Linked DNA regions of Peribacillus sp. FSL E2-0218. The protein of the gene in region 1 binds, or shares a complex with, the protein of each later gene. Links are inferred from orthologs where the notes say so. Each region holds a gene or a part of one and is shown in the gene's direction. Other genes may lie near its edges. The genes, in order: MHI53_RS07680 and MHI53_RS08690.

Region 1 (3,369 bases):
ATACTATAAAGAAAATGAATGACAGTAGAAAAGGGAGCGATGCACTTTTTATTTCCCTGTTGCATATGGTGAAATAGGCGATGTCTAAGTGTGAGGTGAGAGTAATGGCAAAAAAAAAGCGCCCCTCCGTGGATGGATTTAGGGAGTTTGTCAAGAAGCACCCTTATTTAGTGAATGAAGTGAGAAACAAGCAAGCAACATGGCAGGAACTTTTTGAGGAATGGTATTTACTCGGTGAGGATCATCCGCGCTGGCAGGCTGAAGTCGGCATGAATCAACCTGTTGTGAATGCAGGATCTCCAACACAGCCGGTGGAAAAGGAAGAAAGTACGGAGTTGATCGGTACGATAATGAGTGCAGTCAAAAATATGGATATGGGGCAGATTCAACAATATATTGTGAATGCCAACCAGGCGATCGGAGCCATCCAAGGAGTTCTATCTGCTTTTCAGGGAAATAAATCAGGGGGTGAATCGAGCCCTCCTGCAAAAGAAAAAGAGCAGAGAACCAACCCTTTTTTATTCACAAAAGATTAAGGAGGGATTTTGATGCGTCAGAATATATATGAATTCATTCAAACGAATGAAGATATGCGAAATTACTTGAGAGTTCAACCTGCTTGGTACAAAAGATTAATGCGTAATCCTCATGAAGTGGATGTTTTCGAAACTGAGGCTAAATATTATTTCGAGAAGTCGATTCCTCATCGTGTTTCTAAATTTTCCGAAAGCGTTCAGGTTGCCTCGATGATGCTTCATATGTTTCAAGCCATGAACGCTCCCGGTGAATGAAGAAAAAAAGAGTAATTTACTCCGTTTTGCTAACAATAAAGGCAAAAGGGGGACGATGGTATGAGAAAATTGATTGTCGGTCTAGCAGTGTTGATGGCAGTGGCGGGTTGTGGCAAGAAAATACCCGAACCTGAAAATGCAAAAATGGCTATACAGGATGTATCAACCCTAAAAGCTGCCACCACTGTATCAAGCATTCGAAATTCAGATGAGGATTTTCGGGTGAAAACGTTTGTAAAGGGCAACGCCGTTTATGTAGAGTGCTACTTGAAAAACTATGGTTTTTCAAACGAGAATGGTGAAAATGCGGCAACGGTGTCCGTATATATTGATAATGATAAAAAAGTCGATATGAAAACGGCAGCATTTATTGTAAAGGATGTCCCGAGTGGCAGGCATAAAATGAAGCTTGAGATATTGAATGGTTCTGGAAAGAAAACGGGACTGCAAAAAGAGTTTGAGGTACATATCACTTCTTCGCTCTAATTAAACCATTAGCATCTGTAAGGGAGTAATGGTAAAATGAAGGTGGAGGTGAGCTTGTTAATGCTTGCTACTATGGAAATCATCGACATTCTGCAACAGGCTGATGGATTAGCTGAAATGATCCTTCATTCTGAAATAGGAGAAGAATATCTCCTTAGTTTATATAAATTACAGAGCGACAAAGAGGCACAGCAAAAAATCTCGAAGTTCACTTCTTTGAAGGATCTATTCGAGGATGTCCAAAGGTTCGGTAAATATCATCCGGATTATAAACGCATCAACTTAGAAACGAGAGAGGCAAAACGGGATATGGATATGCACTCTACCGTTGCCGATTTCAAAAGGGCGGAGACCGAACTGCAATCCGTTCTTGATGAAATCAGCGGAAGGATCGGCCGCGCGGTTTCGGAGCAAGTCAAAACGCCTGCGGGCAATCCATTTTTTGTCTCTTCGGGTGGGTGTTCAACCGGAAGCTGTGGCACTGGAGGAAGCTGCGGGTGCTCTGCCTAACTAGTCGAACCTAAAGGTTTGCTGGTTGGCCGGCTTTGACGCAGTGCATTAAAGCCATCGGAATTCGTTAGTTTTCTCGGAGTCCGGTGGCTTTTCCATGTGCAGAACCTTAGGGAAGCGGTCAACTGCGAAAAAGGATACAATCCGGACAAAGATTTCCGCAGCAAAACATCTTTTTCTGCGGGACAAAAAAACGATGGCGGAATACATATACCTGCTCTTCCTGCCTGACGAAAATGGTTTCACAATGGAGCTGCTTGCCGCGCATCGAATGGCTCGCAGCCTTTTTTATGAGGAAAAAAAGCAACCCTTCATCCTTTTCCGGTGATTGGTAATGGATATATATAAAGGGGATGCCGGTGAACTTCTTTACCGACGCTTCGGTAATTTCATCATTAGCCAGAAGGTGAACGATAAATTGATGCCAAATTTGATCTAAATCCATTTTTTTTGAGCTCCCTTCCAGTAATTATATTCATAATAGTGAGAGAATTTCGTTTATAATCTTTTTCTTGGTTGAAAGTAAAGATTCTGCTATGCTACACTTAGTTAAAACCTTTATAAAAGGGAGTTATTGAGATATGCTTGGAGCGAGACAAGGAATCATCGTCTATTTACATACATTAAAACAAGCGAAAATGCTTAGGAAATTTGGAAATATCCATTATGTTTCGAAAAAACTGAAATATGTGGTCCTATATACGAATATGGATGAGGTGGAGCCCTTAGTGGAAAAGCTGAACAATTATTCGTTCGTAAAAAAAGTGGACCTCTCTTATAAGCCATTCTTGAAGGTGGAATACGAAAACTCCAAACCGGATAAGGCGAAGGAATATGATTATAAGATGGGGATTTGAAAAAAACTGACTCAAAAAGAGTCAGTTTTTTTTAGCCCAATGGAGGAAGGTATCTATTCATTCGCAAAATGCCGATTAAGTGCTGGTAGTAGAGCTCGGTTTCTGCAAAAAGCACCGAGGATTTCACATCGATTTCGATGATCGGTTTATCGAGCTCCTCAGCCAAGTTCTCAAAAAGCTCATAGCGTTTATTTTTGGTAATATGCGGATTCGGTATACCTTCACGGCAAATATAAAGCGGTTGGAATTTACCGGGATCCGTAGGCTGCATAACGATGACCATGGAGGTTACCTGTTTATCGTTTATGGTTGTATGCAGCGCCAAAAGCCTGATGACACGATGTTTTTGGTTGCGCCCTACCTCGAGCAATTCATATATATCAGAATGTCCTTGTCCAAGTTCAATAAAACGTTGAATCAATTAAACCTCTCCTAACTTGCTTATTATTCATTACTTTATCATTTTCCTCCTTAAAAGAGAAGGACAACTTATGTTGAATCATGACAAGAGATGATTGGTTTAATCGGTACATAAAAAAAGCCCTGCAAAAAATTTGCAGGGTCCTTCTATGTCTAACTATGGACCAGAAGGCAAAGGGAGAGGAGAAACCGGAGGAAGAACTTATGGGGAAACGTAAGCCTTCTCCGCGGTTGGCAACAACACCTAAAAAGGAATGTTGTTATTCTTATTATGACCAAAATTTGTTATCTTATTCAAAATGAAT
Region 2 (2,743 bases), 210 kb from region 1 along the record:
ATAATATCCACCGTCTGCCGCAAATCCTTAATGAAGCTTATCTTTCCAAGGAAATGGTCATTGAGGTTTGGTCCAAAGAAGGCGATGTAATTGAAAACCTTCCAAAGATACGAAAAGGTAAAACGAAGGCATGGGTCAATATCATGTATGGCTGTGACAAGTTTTGTACATATTGCATCGTGCCTTATACAAGAGGGAAAGAAAGAAGCCGCAGACCGGAAGATATCATCCAGGAAGTACGTCATCTTGCCGCTCAGGGCTACAAAGAAATTACGTTACTCGGACAGAATGTCAATGCATATGGGAAAGATTTTACCGATATTGAATATCGTTTTGGTGATTTGATGGATGAGATCCGCAAAATCGACATTCCGCGAATTCGTTTCACGACGAGTCATCCCCGTGACTTTGATGATCACTTGATTGAAGTTCTCGCTAAAGGCGGCAATCTTGTCGATCATATTCACCTTCCTGTTCAATCGGGAAGTACCGACACACTAAAAATCATGGCGCGCAAATATACACGGGAACAGTATTTGGAGCTAGTAAAGAAGATTAAGGAAGCCATTCCGAGTGCATCATTAACGACTGATATCATTGTAGGCTATCCGAATGAAACGGAAGAGCACTTTGAAGAAACGATGTCTTTATACCGTGAAGTCGGGTTTGATGCAGCATATACGTACATTTATTCGCCACGTGAAGGGACACCGGCTGCTAAGATGCAGGATAACGTGCCTATGGAAGTGAAAAAGGAGCGTCTGCAGCGCTTGAATGCCCTCGTTAATGACACGTGCGCCTTGAAAATGAAAGAGTATGACGGGCAAGTTGTTGAAGTGCTAGTAGAGGGTGAAAGCAAGAAGAATGCGGAAGTATTAGCAGGTTATACAACGAAAAATAAGCTCGTGAACTTCAAAGGACCAAAATCTGCCATCGGTCAAATCGTGAAAGTAAAAATCACTGGAACGAAAACATGGTCACTAAACGGAGATATGGTTGAAGAAGCAGCGGCAATCGAGGTGGAGTAAGATGACGAAATATACTAAAGATGACATTCTGACAAAAGCGGCCGAGCTTGCAGAAATGATTGCCAGCACGGAAGAAGTCGATTTCTTTAAACGGGCAGAAGCTCACATCAATGAAAATCAAAAAATCCGCGAGATGATTGCCAGTATTAAAAGTTTGCAAAAACAGGCGGTCAATTTCCAGCATTATGGCAAGGATAAGGCGTATAACCAAGTTCAGGCCAAAATTGATGCACTGGAAAAACAATTGGATGAGCTTCCTATCGTCCAGCAATTCAAACAATCTCAAGTTGACGTGAATGATCTATTGCAAATGGTTTCGTCACAAGTATCGAATAAGGTAACGGACCTAATCATTGAAGCTACTGAAGGCGACATCCTTCGCGGCGAAACAGGTTCACACGTACAAGCTGGCGGCGGAAGCTGTTCATGAATATAAAAAAGCCCTTCTGATAAATAGAAGGGCTTTTTTAACACCCGGAAATCCTTATACAGCGCCCATTCGTGACACATATCCCAAAACATGCGCATAAAATAACCTAGGTTTAAAACATTACAGCAGTTTTCAAACAAAAAAAATTCTACGCACACTAGACTTTTACCACGCATAGGATGAATGGAAACTGTATGAGGAGGGTTCGCTAGCATGTCACAATATAGAGAGATAATTACTAAAGCGGTGGTGGCAAAGGGACGTAAATTCACAAAGTCCTCTCACACCATTTGCCCGGCTCATCATCCTTCTAGCATTCTAGGTTGTTGGATCATCAACCATAAATACGATGCCAAGAAAGTCGGCAAAAAGGTAGAAATTCACGGCAGCTACGAAATCAACGTTTGGTATTCCTATAACCATAATTCAAAAACGGAAGTTGTCACTGAAAAGGTGCAATATACCGACGTGATTTCGCTGAAATACCGTGATCCCGATTGTCTTGATGACCATGAAATCGTTGCAAAAGCTGTCCAACAGCCGAATTGCTTAGAAGCTTGCATCTCGCCATGCGGACAAAAAATCATTGTCCACGTGGAAAGGGAATTCTTTGTGGAGGTCGTCGGCGAAACGAAAATTTGTGTCGCCGTTAGTCCAGATGGCCGCTGTGAAGATGACTGGGGCTGTGATTTCGATGATGAGGAATTCGAAGATTTAGATCCGGATTTCCTAGATGAATTCGAAGACGAATAAAATATAGAAAGTAACTACCGGATGACACATTTTCATCCGGTTTTATTTATTGTGGATCGGGACGAGTCCATCCCAGAGTTGGCCGACATGCCCCGTTATTTTCACTGCTGATCGAGTTTCCATGCAATTTTGAATACAGGCAAGATTGCTTCCTCGTATGTTATAATGAAGGATATGACTGAGAAAATAGATTATAGTTTGGAAAGGTTTTGAAGGAATGGCTGGATATACTCCGATGATACAGCAATATTTAAAAATTAAGGCAGAGTATCAAGATGCCTTTTTATTTTTTCGTTTAGGCGATTTTTATGAGATGTTTTTTGATGATGCATTGAATGCCTCCCAGGAGCTTGAAATCACATTGACGAGCCGGGAAGGCGGAAGTGAAGACCGAATTCCGATGTGCGGCATTCCCTATCACTCGGCTGCTAACTATATTGATATCTTGATAGAAAAAGGATTCAAAGTAGCTATATGTGAACAGACGGAAGATCCAAAACAAGCAAAAGGTGTAGTCCGCAGGGAAGTGGTC

Evidence for each region.
Region 2: the proteins of MHI53_RS07680 (region 1) and MHI53_RS08690 are in contact, whole or in part, in a crystal structure (PDB 6PRK), measured with the Bacillus subtilis proteins. The link is inferred for Peribacillus sp. FSL E2-0218 from one-to-one orthologs.

Annotation. Positions count from the first base shown.
Region 1 is NZ_CP150304.1:1,591,562-1,594,930, forward strand. What follows is about bases 232-3,062. They hold MHI53_RS07680 (YlbF family regulator), read left to right. Parts: upstream 232-1,337; coding sequence 1,338-1,787; downstream 1,788-3,062. Other genes in these bases: MHI53_RS07665 (YlbD family protein), read left to right, coding at 232-536; MHI53_RS07670 (YlbE-like family protein), read left to right, coding at 549-791; MHI53_RS07675 (hypothetical protein), read left to right, coding at 852-1,277; MHI53_RS07685 (hypothetical protein), read right to left, coding at 1,909-2,232; MHI53_RS07690 (YlbG family protein), read left to right, coding at 2,369-2,644. Also shown: more of MHI53_RS07665, read left to right, coding at 105-231; more of MHI53_RS07695, read right to left, coding at 3,063-3,065. UniProt on the Bacillus subtilis protein: Regulates sporulation prior to stage II. Positively controls the competence regulator ComK at a post-transcriptional level. May modulate the translation, stability or activity of ComS. May work together with YmcA to regulate community development.
Region 2 is NZ_CP150304.1:1,801,689-1,804,431, forward strand. It holds MHI53_RS08690 (RicAFT regulatory complex protein RicA family protein), read left to right. Parts: upstream 1-1,029; coding sequence 1,030-1,458; downstream 1,459-2,743. Other genes in the region: miaB (tRNA (N6-isopentenyl adenosine(37)-C2)-methylthiotransferase MiaB), read left to right, coding at 1-1,028; MHI53_RS08695 (outer spore coat protein CotE), read left to right, coding at 1,672-2,211; mutS (DNA mismatch repair protein MutS), read left to right, coding at 2,429-2,743. UniProt on the Bacillus subtilis protein: May work together with YlbF to regulate community development.